DNA from 3 places in the Halioxenophilus sp. WMMB6 genome. Region 2 is predicted to be linked to each of the others. Evidence: predicted binding sites of a transcription regulator. Region 2 holds the regulator's gene; each other region holds the start of a gene.
The links. Region 2 encodes sigma-54, which starts transcription at its own class of promoters, with help from an activator protein. Its sites were predicted from a motif close to GTTGGCACGNNNNTNGNNT; they were not measured.

Region 1 (4,751 bases), on a different contig from region 2:
AGATATGGATCATATCTTTGATGGGACCCCAAACCACACCTTTAGAACCAGCGTAGGCACAACCACGAATGGTCATAACACCAGGCAGTGATTTTTTGTTGGAGGTAATACATTTTTTAGACTGCTCCAAAGAAGTATCGTTTGGAGTCAAGTGCTTAGCACGGTCTTTCTTCGCTTTCTCAGGGTAAACTTCCAACACCTCAGAGATGAGGGCTTCAGTTTCTTCACGTGTCATGACAGTCATTGTCTGTCTCCTCTTGTTTGAGTTGCAGGTAGAAGCCAATCTGCTTCATACCCGGCCGAGCCAGAAACTACTATTAATGCGACCCTAAATTTAATGAATTAAAAAAGGTAGTCGTGTTAATAGAGCGGCGTTGTTACCCAAGGGCAACAAAAGGTACCGCCATTGGCAACTAGCCAATGCATGCCCAAAAAATTCAGCAACTGCATAAATACTGAATTTTCTGGGCATTAATTAAATAATTCGAAAATTATTTAATCCTGCTCATCAATTACAGATCAGCAGCAGTTTTACCAACTACGCTTTCGTCTTCTTCTTCCATGATGCCGAAGTCCATCAACAGCTGCTCCAGCTGATCCATGGTTACAGGCTCAGGAATAACAAGGTTTTTGTTATCGATGATTTTCTGAGCAAGAGCACGGTACTCGTCAGCTTGCTTAGCAGTAGGATCGTATTCGATAACAGTCATACGACGGATTTCAGCGCGCTGAACAACGTTGTCGCGTGGAATGAAGTGAATCATTTGAGTACCGATAGCAGCGGCCAGAGCTTCGATCAGCTCGTCTTCTTTATCGGTGTTACGGCTGTTACAGATCAGACCAGCCAGACGCACGCCGCCAGAGTTGGCGTACTTAACGATACCTTTAGAGATGTTGTTGGCAGCGTACATAGCCATCATCTCACCAGATACAACGATGTAGATCTCTTGAGCTTTGTTTTCACGGATAGGCATAGCGAAGCCACCGCAAACAACGTCACCCAGTACGTCGTAGAATACGAAGTCCAGATCGTCGTCGTAAGCACCTTCCTCTTCCAGGAAGTTAATAGCAGTGATAACACCGCGGCCGGCACAACCAACACCAGGCTCTGGACCACCAGACTCAACGCATTTGATGTCGCCGTAGCCAGTTTTCAGAACGTCTTCCAGCTCCAGATCTTCAACAGTACCAGCTTCAGCAGCCATCTCCATGATGGTGTTTTGAGCTTTTGAGTGAAGGATCAAACGAGTGGAGTCGGCTTTAGGATCGCAGCCAACGATCATTACACTTTTGCCGGCTTCTGCCAGAGCAGCAACCAGGTTTTGAGTGGTAGTAGATTTACCAATACCACCTTTACCGTAAATCGCACATTGACGCATGTTAATATCTCCTGTTTTAGTAATCCCACAACCGGTTGAGCTGTGGCGCTGTACTAGAAGCTGTGAATAGCGCAGGAGTTATTGCGAAGCGCGTACCAATATCCGCCAAACAAAATAAACCATTGTTTTATAAGGATATTTTTATTTTTGTCAGGGTTTTGTCAGAGCCTTCACCCCACAAAACCTCCAATTTGACTGTTATAACACCAACATAGACAGGTTTTTTGTAGGGTTTTAAGGGGGTATGGGGCAGTTGTTGAGAAAGCATCTTATTACTGGCCAGCCAGGTACCTTACCCGCCCAGTACCACCCGCTATTTACTGAAAATTATTTGATAAATATCAAAATTCGAAAGAGAGCCGACTTCACCTTGAAGCCAACCAGGCGACACGATTACGACAAACACCCCCAACTCTTTCTTCCTTTTATATAGTTAACCTACAAAACAAAAATTCTGCTGACGACTATCCACTCCTTAAAGCTGAGCTTTTGTTACAGTTAATACAATTCATGACTAACCCAACTTTTTCTGTTTTTGTAGCAAACACCACTATTCTGCCAAACTTCGCTAAAACACCATTTTGTTGTGAATATAACAATTACCATTCAATGCACCCGCCATTTACCACACGCCAAACCATAGCGAAAATAATTTATTCCGTAATTTCAAGCATTTAGAGTCAATCGGCCTTCTGCCTTCGCATGGTTTGGTTATTGCTGAATAGCCAATTGCCGAAGGCTTAATTAATTGTGGGTTAGTAAAGGACTCTTTAGTTGTCGGCAAGCAGTTATTGGTAATCGCTTCGAGTGGTTATTTTCGAGTGGTTATTACTGATGGGCTCATTGCAGTTTTTAAATGAGTAACAACAGCAAACCAGAATTTGTATTTCGAATACCACAACCAGCATTGGTGATCGGTGTTCACCCAGCCTCAAACCACGGAGAGACTCATGTTAGATTCAGACTTGGCACAAGAGATTATCGCCGGCCTTAAAGATGGCAGCGTGGTACCTTACATTGGCCCAGGCGCATTGGCCGACGTAACAAACAAGGCCGACAATTCACCGATGCCGGCAGACAGCGACAGTCTGATTCTGGCCATGAACAACGGTCAGCCCATGGCACCGCGGTTAATGTACGAATTCCCCCGCGCAGCAATGAATCTGGAATTAAAAAAGGGTCGCAGTTACGTTGAGCGATTCCTGACGGAAACCTACGGCACCAAGCAGTGGACCCGCGCCGCCTTCCACGACTGGCTGGCCAGCATCCAACCCAAGTACGTCATCGATATCAATCGTGATACCCAGCTGCAGGAATCCTACAGCGCCATTGCGCACACTTTAATTGTCGGCTGTGCTCGCTTATCGGGTACCGATTACCGTTTCAAGATTTATCACTACGACGGTAGCAGCTATAAAGCGGTTGACCAGGAAGCGGCCGACCCAAGCCTGCCGATTCTGTTCAAGCCCATGGGCACCCCACTGCCAGAGCCCAGCTATATCGCCGCCGATGCCGACTATGTCGATTACATCACCGAGCTGATGGGCGGCTTCGCTATTCCTTCATTCCTGAAAGAGTATCGCACCGATAAAAAATATCTGTTCATCGGTATGGCCATGACCCGCGATACCGAGCGTATGGTGTTGAGCGATATCGTCTACAGCGCCGGTTCACCCACCGGGTGGGCAGTAATGCCAGCGCCGACTGACAAAGAGCGTCGCTTCTGCAACAACAAGAAAATTGAAGTGATCGAAGCATCCTGGCAGGAGTTGTTGGCTGCCAGTCAAAGTGAGGCGACTCCGGCCTAAGGCCGGAGCGTTTTCCTAGCCACAGAGTTGGGAGAAGTGTCGTGTTGCTCTGTATCTGCAAAGGGGTTAGCGAATCACACGTAAAGGCGCATGTCAGCCAGGGGGTTTGCACTATGCAAAAGCTCAGCTGTCAAACGGGCCTGGGTACCCAGTGTGGGGTTTGTCGTAAATCTGCCCGACAACTATTGAACCAGATGGTTGCTACCAATCCGACAACCATCGCCAGCGGCGTGAGTGCTGGTTGATAACTTGGTTAATAGTCGTTAGGCTTCTACCCCGAAGCTACCGAGCTGCACGCTCCGCTAATATTTTGCCCAACTCTGCATAGGAATATTCATGAAAGGCGATCCCGGAATCATCAAACATTTAAATGTCGTTTTGTACAATGAACTGATTGCGATCAACCAATATTTCCTGCATTCGCGCATGCTGAATGACTGGGGCCTAACCAAACTCGGCAAGAAAGAGTACAAAGAATCTATCGAAGAGATGGAACACGCCGATAAACTTATCGAGCGTATTCTCTTTTTGGAAGGGGTCCCCAACCTGCAGGATCTGGGTCGCTTGCGTATTGGTGAAAATACGAAAGAGATCCTGGAGTGCGACCTGGCGCTGGAGAACGACGCCATCCCCGACCTGCGTGCCGCTATCGCCGAAGCTGAAAAGCAGCAAGACTATATCTCGCGGGAAATCTTCGAAGCCATTTTGGAAAATGAAGAAGAGCATGTCGATTGGCTCGAGACACAACTGGGTTTAATCGACAAGGTAGGTATTGAAAATTACCTGCAATCGCAAATGGAATCAGCCGAGAGCTAGTTCAAAACCTGTTCTGCTTGGATAGATTTTTACAGAACAACGGGTTCACAAACCTGGAAATTCACAGCTCTGTCTATTTACCTTAAGACATAACAAAAAAGCCCGGTTTAACCGGGCTTTTTTGTCTGCCTCTCGAGTAATAGTTGTGCCCGCCAATAATTAACAGCAGGCACAGCTATTCGCTACTGCACCATCTCGTTGTCGGTAAAGATACCCTCAAACAGCGCTGAGCTCAGATAACGTTCACCGGAGTCTGGCAGAATAACGACAATCATCTTATCTTTGTATTCGGGTTTGTCGGCAATACGCATGGCGGCACACATCGCGGCACCACAGGAGATACCCGCCAACACCCCCTCTTTCTGCATTAACAGGCGCGCAGTTTGAATCGCCTCTTCGTTAGTGACCTGCTGTACCTCATCCACCAGGCTCATGTCGAGATTTTTAGGCAGAAAGCCGGCGCCAATACCCTGGATTTTATGAGGCGAGGGGGTGAGCTCTTCACCCTTCATGGTTTGCGCAATGATCGGCGAATCCACCGGCTCAACTGCAACCGAGGTAATGGCTTTACCCTCACTCTGTTTAATATAGCGGGAGATGCCGGAAATTGTTCCGCCGGTACCAACGCCAGCCACCAGTACATCAATTTTACCTTCGGTATCTTTCCAGATTTCCGGGCCAGTGGTTTTCTCATGAATAGCCGGGTTAGCTGGATTTTCAAATTGCTGCAGCATCAGATACTGGTTGG
Region 2 (4,751 bases):
CACAGCTGACCTATTCAATACTACACTGCCGATAGCAGATTGAAGCTACCCCCGGTTTCCGTCTTCGTTATTGGATACACCGTCGTATATGAAGCAGTCTCTACAACTAAAGCTCGGTCAACAGTTAACGATGACCCCTCAGTTGCAACAGGCCATCCGCCTGCTGCAACTCTCAACTTTGGACCTACAGCAAGAGATTCAAGAGGCGCTGGAGTCCAACCCCATGTTGGAGGTGAGCGAGTCTGAAGACTCGGGTGACGACAGCTCATCCAGCTCCGACGCTGATCTCAAGCTAGAGAGCAGCGCCACCGAAACCATCAGCGAATCCAACAAAGAAGAGGCTGACTGGCAGGAGAACATTCCCGAAGATCTCCCCGTCGATACCCATTGGGACGACATCTACCAAGGCAGTGGTAGCGGCAATGTCGGCCCCGAGCGCGACGACAGCTACTTCGACAGCCAGATAGACAACACCGAAACCCTGCAAGAACACCTGCTTTGGCAACTTAACCTCACCCCCATGTCAGACCGCGATCGCATGATTGCGATGGCCATCATCGATGCCGTTGAGCCCAGCGGCCTGCTCTCCACCCCCATTGAAGATATCTACCGCGGCTTGGCGCGGGTGGTGGATGGCACCCCAGAAGAGGCGGACGATAGCGAATGGGAAGCGCCTAATGAGGTGGATGCCGCCACAGACGAAGACGATCACGACCGGCTCGACATCGACGAAGTGTTCGCCGTCCAGCACCGTCTGCAACTGTTCGACCCCATTGGCGCCTGCAGCGAGAGCCTCTCGCAGTGCCTGATGGTACAACTGAATCAATTCGCCAAAGATACGCCATGCCTCGACGCCGCTAAAATGATCGTCAGCGAACACCTGCTACAGCTCGGCAACCGCGACTACAAACAGATCATGCGCCGCTGCCGCATCAAAGAGAACGAGCTAAAACAGGCGATTTTATTGATCCAACAGCTGACTCCACACCCGGGTGAGCTGATTGGCAGCAGCGAAACCAGCTACATCGTACCGGATGTGTTTGTCAGTAAAAAAAGCGGACGCTGGCTGGTGGAACTAAACCCAGACATCGCACCTAAAATCCGTATTAACAGTAATTACGCCAACTTGGTTAAACGCGCAGACAGCAGTGAAGACAACACCTTCCTGCGCGACAACCTGCAGGAGGCTCGCTGGTTTTTGAAGAGCCTGCAAAGCCGCAACGAAACTCTGCTCAAGGTCGCCAGCTGTATTGTCGACAAACAACAGGGCTTTCTTGATTTTGGCCCAGAGGCCATGAAACCATTGGTATTGCACGATATCGCCGAAGATGTAGGCATGCACGAATCCACTATTTCACGCGTCACCACCCAAAAATACATGCACACCCCGCAGGGTATTTTTGAACTGAAATACTTCTTCTCCAGCCATGTCAGCACCGATAACGGCGGGGAGTGCTCCTCCACCGCTATCCGCGCCATCATCAAAAAACTCGTCGCCGCCGAAGACCCGCAAAAACCCCTGAGCGACAGCAAAATCACCAGCCTTCTGTCAGACCAGGGTATCCAGGTTGCCCGTCGTACCATTGCGAAATATCGCGAGTCGCTCGGCATCGCGGCCTCTAACGAGCGTAAGCGATTGGTGTAACGACATAGGATTTATCGGTTTCTGCTGCGCTGTTTAGTCTCTTGTGAATAGCGCAGTAACGGCGGCTCAGGCCGCCTCAAGCAACCGGTTCGGTACCTCACCGAACCCTATCGACAAAGAGGAACTGCAATGCAAATTACAATCAGCGGGCATCATGTCGAATTGACCGACTCCCTCAAGGACTACGTAGAAAATAAACTGTCACGATTGGATAAACACCACGGGCAGATAACCAGTACGAATGTCATTCTCTCGGTTGAAAAAATGCGACAAAAAGCGGAAGCTTCGATCCACGTTAGCGGCAAAGACTTTTTTGCTGACTGCGAATCGGATGACCTGTATACGGCTATCGACGCCCTAACCGACAAGCTCGATCGACAGCTCCTCAAGCACAAAGAGAAAATCAGCAGCCATCGATGACTATCAAACTGTCCTCTATTCTCGCTCCAAGCCGTGTTGTCTGCGGCTTGGAGGGGATCAGCAAAAAAAGAACCCTCGAAACCATTGCCAAATTGATAGCCGAAGACATCCCCGTGCTGGATGCCGAAGAGCTGTTTCGGCGATTAATGGCCCGCGAACGGCTTGGCTCTACCGGCATTGGCCATGGTATTGCCATCCCACACTGCCGTTTGGAAAATTGCGCGGGCACCATGGGTGCCTTTTTTAAATTGTCGGATAAAGTCGACTTTGACGCCATTGATGACACCCCCGTAGACGCCATCTTCGCCCTGCTGGTACCAGAGGAGGCAGATGACACCCACCTGCAAACACTCGCGACCATTGCGCGAACTTTTTCAGACGCCGACCTGTTGAGCAAAATTCGACAGTGCCAATCCAGCGAAGAGCTCTACCAGACTCTCATCGCAGTAGACTAACACCTCGACTAGGGTGCAATGATGCAACTAGTGATTATCAGTGGTCGTTCCGGTTCGGGCATCAGCAGCGCCCTGCGTGTGCTGGAAGATGCCGGCATGACCTGTATCGATAATCTGCCTATTGGCCTGTTGGTGCACCTGGTCAGCGCGCAATCCAACGCCGGCAAGCGCTACGCCGTCACCATCGACACCCGCAGCAACCTCGATCAGCTCAGCAATTTCCCGCAGGTGTTAAAGCAGCTTAAGCAGGGCTGCAAATCGGTACAGGTCATCTTTTTGGATGCCCGCGACGATATCCTTCTGCGCCGCTTCAGTGAAACCCGGCGCAAACACCCGCTCAGCTCCACAGCCATTGACCTCAAAGCCGCTATCGCCAAAGAGTCGGAACTGCTACAGCCCATCTACGACCTGGCCGACCAGGTGATCGAGACCAGCGGTTTGAGCCTGCACGAGCTGCGCAACCTGATCCAGAAGTGGGTCACCGGGGCCGAGCATCTGGGCATGGCTATTCAGTTCCAGTCGTTTGGCTTTAAACGCGGGGTGCCCGCCGAAGCGGATTTCATCTTCGATGCCCGCTGCCTGCCCAACCCCTATTGGCAGGCCGACCTAAAGCACTCCAGCGGCCTGGATGAAAATGTCGAAGCTTTTTTACAGGCAGAACCTTTGGTGCTGGAGATGCTGGAGGACATCACCCTCTACCTGCAGAAGTGGCTGCCCCATTTTGCCGCCAGCAATCGCAGTTACATCACGGTTGCCATCGGCTGCACCGGCGGTCAGCACCGCTCGGTCTATCTCTGCAAACAGTTAGCGGCGCGCTTCAGCGCCGAACATACCAGCGTATTGGTACGCCACCGGGATCTCACCCTGGCCGGGCCGTCCGGATAAGCCCACCACTCACTAACAATTACAAATAAAGAAGATGCTACAACAAGCCATTACCATTACTAACAGCAAGGGTCTGCACGCCAGGGTCGCCACCAAGCTGGTTAAAACCGCGACGCAATATCAGGCCAACATCACCATCGTTTTCGATGGCAAAACCGCCGACTGCAAAAGCGTGATGTCCATTCTGCTTTTGGCAGCTTCATGCAATTCAGAGATCGTGTTACAAGCCGATGGCGACGACGAACAGGCAGCCATTGATGAGATCGCCCTCCTGTTTGCCAATAAATTTGAGGAAGAGCACTAATTTCCTCATTGGCGCCTTAAAAAAGGCAGAAAATTCATCATCACCCAGTGCCCGCGCTTGTCAGCCAACACGAACAGAAACTAAACTAAGCCCTTGTTTTTATTGGAACTTGGCCGCCCAAATACGGCAGGACTGAAGCACCCTACAAGCCACCGGGCAGCCCAATATCCAGAAAACTCCCGCACATCGCTCCTACCTCACTAAATCGAATTCGAGTCTATGGCCGATAACAAAGTCAGCACCGATATCCTCACTGGGCAAACCCACTCCAAGTTGAAAGAGGTGTTATCGGCGCTGGACAGTGGTGCCTTCTCCTCCACCCGGCGCATGCTCAACAGCCTGCAACCGGCGGCAATAGCCCACCTGCTGAGCTCCTCGCCACCCAATCGCCGGATGCTGTTGTGGCAGATAGTCGATAAAGACCTGGAAGGTGAGGTCATCCAGGAGCTGCCAGAGAGCGTTCGGGTACAGCTGCTGTCGGATATGAACTCCGTCGAACTGGCCGCCATGACCGAGGAGCTGGAGGCGGATAACGTCGCCGACATCCTGCAACAGCTCCCCGACCAGGTTATCCAGGAAGTTCTGGCCGCCATGTCGACTCAAAACCGCTCCCGGGTTGAGTCGATCCTCTCCTACGACGAGGACACCGCCGGCGGCTTGATGGACACCGATGCCATCACCGTACGCCCCGATATCACACTGGACGTAGTGCTGCGCTATCTGCGCCGCCACGAAGAGCTGCCCAACTCCACCTACAGTCTGGTGGTGGTCAACCGTGGCGATATCTTCCTGGGGTTGTTACCCATCTCCAAGCTGCTGACCTGCGACCCCGGCATGACGGTACGGGAGCTGATGGACACCGACGTGGTGGCCATCCCCTACAAAATGAAAGATCAGGAGGTGGCCAGCCTGTTCGAACACCACGACTGGGTAATGGCACCGGTGGTGGATGAGAGCGGTAAACTGCTGGGCCGGGTCACCATTGACGACGTGGTTGACGTTATCCGAGAGGGGGCAGACCACTCCCTGATGAGCCTGGCCG
Region 3 (4,751 bases), on a different contig from region 2:
CGGCCGAGGCATCGCTGACCTCCTGCTCGGCCATAGCTGCTGCCCACTCATCCGCCATCGCATCCTGATCCACGTTATCGCCATCCAACTCTTTATCGTCAATATCACTCATGACTATCACCGTTACTGTCTGATTCGATCTTTTTCTTCATGGTCACCAACTGCGGGAGAGTGCTTTTTTCCGCGTGTTTTGGTCGCTCAACAAAATTCAAAATTTTCAGAGCCAGGTTGCCTTCATGCTGACCCAGCATCGATCGGAACATCGGCACTCTGTTGGCGGTAATGATGTGGTGAGGCGGCATATCAATGGGAATAACATCGCCCGTTTTCAGGCCGACAATATCGCGCAGCGTGACTTCCGTATTAACGATCTCACACTCCAGATCCACCACCGCTTCCATCACATCCTCTCGCAGCGCGGTAATCCAGCGCTCGTCCCGTTCATCACTGTCGCTCTGCAAGCCGGCATCCAACATCTCCCGAATGGGTTCGATGGTGGAGTAGGGAATGGTGATGTGCAGTTCGCCACCACCACCATCCAGTTCAATGTGGAAAGTACTCACCACCACCACTTCACTGGGGCTGACAATATTGGCCATCGATGGGTTAACTTCGGAGTTGATAAATTCAAACTCCAGCGGCAGCACCGCTTTCCAGGCTTCCGTTAAATCAACAAAGGCCTGTTGTAGAACCATCTGTACCACACGCAGCTCGGTGGGGGTAAATTCCCGGCCTTCGATTTTTGCGTGGCGACCATCGCCACCAAAAAAATTATCCACCAGTTTAAAAACCAGTTTGGCGTCGAGAATAATTAACGCGGTACCGCGCAATGGTCGAAACTTAACCATGTTTAAACTGGTCGGCACATACAAGGTGTGCACATACTCACCAAACTTCTGAATCTGTACACCACCAACCGAAACATCGGCGGTGCGCCGCAACAGATTAAACATACTGATGCGGGTGTAGCGGGCGAAGCGCTCGTTGATCATCTCCAGCGTCGGCATACGCCCACGAACGATGCGATCCTGGCTGGTTAAATCATAGGTTTTGGCCGAGCCCGGCTCGCCGTCGGATTCGACCTCTATGTCGCCCTCATCGACCCCGTGTAAAAGGGCATCGATCTCGTCTTGTGACAGTAAATCCTGCAATGCTGTGCCCTCTAAGAAACTATTGCATCACCAGATTGGTAAACAACACCTGCTCTACGCCAGGCTCACCCATCTCTTCTTGTAAAATTTGCTGAACCCTGTCCAGCGCCTGCTGACGCATCAGCTCTTTGCCTTCCGCGGTTTGCACCTCGTTAAACTCAAGGCCGCTGAAGGCCATAATCAGATCGTTGCGAATACGTGAGCTGTGCAGCTCCACCTCTTTCACCACCGCTTCCGAGCGGGTCATCAGTGTCAGATCAATTTGCGCGTAGCGTTGACGGCCGCGATCGCTATAGGTCAATAACAGTGGTGGCTTAAGTGGGAAATAGATCGCGGGCAGTTTCACCTCCTCTTCCGCCGGCATCTCGCCTGCGTCCATCTCATCGGTGGCGGCCATCTCCGGCTCCTCTTTGAAGAGCATCAACACCCCCACCGTACCACCCACAGAGATCAGCACGAGCAGTAATCCAATAATAACCAGCAGCAGCATTTTACCTTTGCCGCCACCCTCTGCTTGATCGTCTTCAGCCATGTCAAAAACTCGTCGTTTTACGCAATATTTTTTCCTGTGTAACCAGTTGAGCAATAGCTATGCCAGTGGTTTTTTTTGACCACTGAGCGGTAAGCCGGGCGGTGCGCCGGATGGGGTGTTAAATAAGAGATGGTCGTTGACGGTGGGGCAAGTTAATTACACAAACTACTTAAAAACAGCTGTTTGCGCGTTGCTCGCTCTTAGTGGGCGATAAAGTCGGGCCGCCCTGAACAAATGGCGGTGCAGCAAGGGCCGAAATGGCTGGCGTACTTTTGCTAGATATTTTTACCAAGCGTTCGGCCACTCGGCGGATAACAATTGCCAAGAATTTGACTACCCACGGCAGACCGACCTGCCGGGGTGGCCCGGGAGAGGTCAAACGTACTGATCAACCAGATATTGGCTAATCGCTTTGCTGGTTTGCAGTGGAGTGGCCTCCAGACTAACCACTTCTGCTGCAGGCGCATCCGACTCTTCATGCTGAGGCTGATCGGAATTTTCAGCAAAGGAGTGATCGGAAACACCGACATCAACCAGATTCAGCCCCTCACCGGCAAACATCTCCCGCAGGCGCGCGGCCGACTGATCCAGGGCGTCCCGCACCTGTGCTGAGTGGCTGTTAAACACCACCTGGGCCTGATCATTATGAATGGTGACGTGGGCCCGCAGTGGCCCCAGTTCCGGCGGGTCGAGATGAATCTCCGCCTCGCTTAGCCCCTGGCTCGCCATCCACAACACCTTCTCGGCCACCTCATCGCCCCAACCGGCCGCGCCCACGGTTTGGGTGGTGGCCAACTGGTTGAGCGTGCTTACCGATAGCCTGGATTCCAGCGCCGATAAGGGGTTGGCCGGTACAGGGCCATCCGGCACCGGGCTGCTGGTATCGGCACCGGCGTTGTTGCTGGCAGTAACCGCCACGTCCAGTAATTTATCGAACGACGGCAGATTCAGATTCTCGGCACCGGGCAAAGACTTGGCGGCGCTATCGCCTAAAACTCCGGCCGTCATTGGCTGCAGTGAGGACGGTTGCTCCTGTGCGACGGCCGCAGGAGCTGTCGCAGCGGTGGCGGGTACGGCTTGCGCGCTGGTCTGCCACTGTGAACCAAGTTGCAGGCCACTCGGTCTGGTAACCGATTGCTCGTCAGTGAGCGGGGTCAGCACGCCAATGGCTGCAGGATCCGTGGTAACCTGCCCCGCGCTCGTCGTACTGGTGGTGGACAGAGCCGCAGCAGCATCCACATCAGCCGTCGCCAGCGGTACCAACAGCGCTTGTTCGGGCAGCTCTGCGGAGGGGGCAACATTGGTCAGATCAACACCCACCTCACCGCCGGTCGGCGCTGGTTTCACGTCGCTGGCAGCAAACAACACCGAAATCAGAGCCGCCTCCGGCAGTATTTCAGCCTGATCTTCCGTGCCCGGCTCACTATCGGCCATTAGCTTTAATTGGCTGTGCATTTGCAATCCCGACAAGGTCGCCGGGCCTAGGGGAGGCGCAGAATCGGGCTGGCCCACCGCCTGCTCGAAATATTGCGCAAATTGCTCGCCAGCAGCGGCCTCATTGGCTAACGGCGCGTCACCCACACTGGCGATTTTTGCCCCTTTCACCGTTAGCGGCGACGAGCTGCTACTGGCTGGAATATTGGTAGAACTGTTTGTTGGCAACAACAAGTTGGTGGAGGTCATAACTCACTTTCCCGAGGGCAACAATTTGCCGGTTACTTTCCCCGCAGGCGGCAATCACCGGCCGACGAGGCAATACCATATTTTACTTATACTCGCCCCACTCCCCTATTTAACGGGGGGTTAGCCTCAATCACTTCACAACCGGGTTGCGATGTCACTTCGGGCAGGGGCAACAATTGGGAAAATAGCAAAGGCGATGCCAATGACTGGGACGAGGAAGTGCTGTTAGCGGTTTTGCAAGAGAGGTCTTTCGAGTATGTCGATAACGGTGAGCGCTTCTTGTTAGTAAAGAGTGTTTTACTGAGACGCACCGCTACTGAGAATTTCGAGCTCAGGCAACATCAATTCATGCAGCTGTTTGATTTTGGCCACCAGCTGCGGCGCCTGTTCGAGATTATTGGCCATGGCCATGCTCTCCAACTGCCAACACAACTCAGCCAGTGCGCTGGCTCCCACGTTGCCACTGCTCCCTTTCAGGCTATGCGCCGCCAGCCTAAGCGCAGCAGCGTCGGGAGCCCCTGCCACCAGTGCTTCCAGCTCCAGCAGACGGGTATGTGAATCGCGCTTATAAACTGCATAGAGTTCGGCCAGTTCACTGCCCATGATAGCTCGCAGGCCGTCGAGTGCGGCCTCGTCAATATATTGGAAAGTCATTATTTACCGATTCCTGTACCACCTGGCAGCGATTCGCCCAGGTATTGAATGTAAACGACCATCGCTAACTGACAGACGACTGTTGTTGCCAACAGTTGCTTCTGGTTACGGCAAGCCAAAGCCCCATAACCGGAATATTTTAAGTTTAGTAGGAATCCAGGGGCCAAACATAAATAGCCCGGGCAATATTCCCACGTCCCTCATAGGTTAATGACTGGCAAAACTGCCTCACCATATCGATTCCTCTGCCATAGAGCAGCTGCTCCACCTCTGGGCGGGGAGAACCAAATTCAAAGCCGGGACCACTGTCCTCAACCACCAGCTCCAAACGTCCGGAGTGGTTGTGTGTGGTGAGATGCAGCTGAAAACGGATGTAGCCGGCATCGAGCGCCTGCAACCGGCGATTGCGCTCAGCGTAGTAAACATCAAACCCCTGGCCGCTGTCTTTATCGAGTGATGACAACCCCAGTAAGCCATGGTCCAGGGCATTGCTGTAAAGCTCCGACAACACCGTAAACAGCGAGGTAGCCTTACTGCCCAGCCCCGGCACCTGGGATAGCAGGGTCATCAGCACCGGTATCGGGTCGAGCGACTGGAAGGTGGGTGCGTTGATCTCAAATTCCAGCTTCCAGTCCAGCGGGCCCTTGGCACTACCGCCCTGCAGGCTGCTACCCAACTCTGCAGTCGGTGGCTGGGTCAACACCTCCACCAGCGACAGATCATCGGAGGCG

Region 1: a site for sigma-54 is predicted at 1,461-1,479, ahead of nifH (nitrogenase iron protein). Genes of this name have one in related genera too.
Region 3: a site for sigma-54 is predicted at 3,552-3,570, ahead of SBL51_RS14295 (flagellar hook-length control protein FliK). Genes of this name have one in related genera too.

What each region holds. Positions count from the first base shown of each region.
Region 1 is NZ_JAWMQR010000012.1:69,827-74,577, reverse strand. Features, by position in the region: gene nifD (nitrogenase molybdenum-iron protein alpha chain) at 1-244, opposite strand, end outside; gene nifH (nitrogenase iron protein) at 513-1,385, opposite strand; gene SBL51_RS21350 (SIR2 family protein) at 2,330-3,187, shown strand; gene SBL51_RS23310 ((2Fe-2S)-binding protein) at 3,229-3,432, shown strand; gene bfr (bacterioferritin) at 3,524-4,003, shown strand; gene cysK (cysteine synthase A) at 4,186-4,751, opposite strand, start outside.
Region 2 is NZ_JAWMQR010000003.1:424,638-429,388, forward strand. Features, by position in the region: gene SBL51_RS10865 (RNA polymerase factor sigma-54) at 89-1,645, shown strand; gene hpf (ribosome hibernation-promoting factor, HPF/YfiA family) at 1,775-2,065, shown strand; gene ptsN (PTS IIA-like nitrogen regulatory protein PtsN) at 2,062-2,520, shown strand; gene rapZ (RNase adapter RapZ) at 2,539-3,405, shown strand; gene SBL51_RS10885 (HPr family phosphocarrier protein) at 3,440-3,709, shown strand; gene mgtE (magnesium transporter) at 3,929-4,751, shown strand, end outside.
Region 3 is NZ_JAWMQR010000005.1:236,046-240,796, reverse strand. Features, by position in the region: gene fliN (flagellar motor switch protein FliN) at 1-112, opposite strand, end outside; gene fliM (flagellar motor switch protein FliM) at 105-1,151, opposite strand; gene SBL51_RS14300 (flagellar basal body-associated FliL family protein) at 1,171-1,683, opposite strand; gene SBL51_RS14295 (flagellar hook-length control protein FliK) at 2,059-3,366, opposite strand; gene SBL51_RS14290 (Hpt domain-containing protein) at 3,664-4,020, opposite strand; gene SBL51_RS14285 (fused response regulator/phosphatase) at 4,166-4,751, opposite strand, start outside.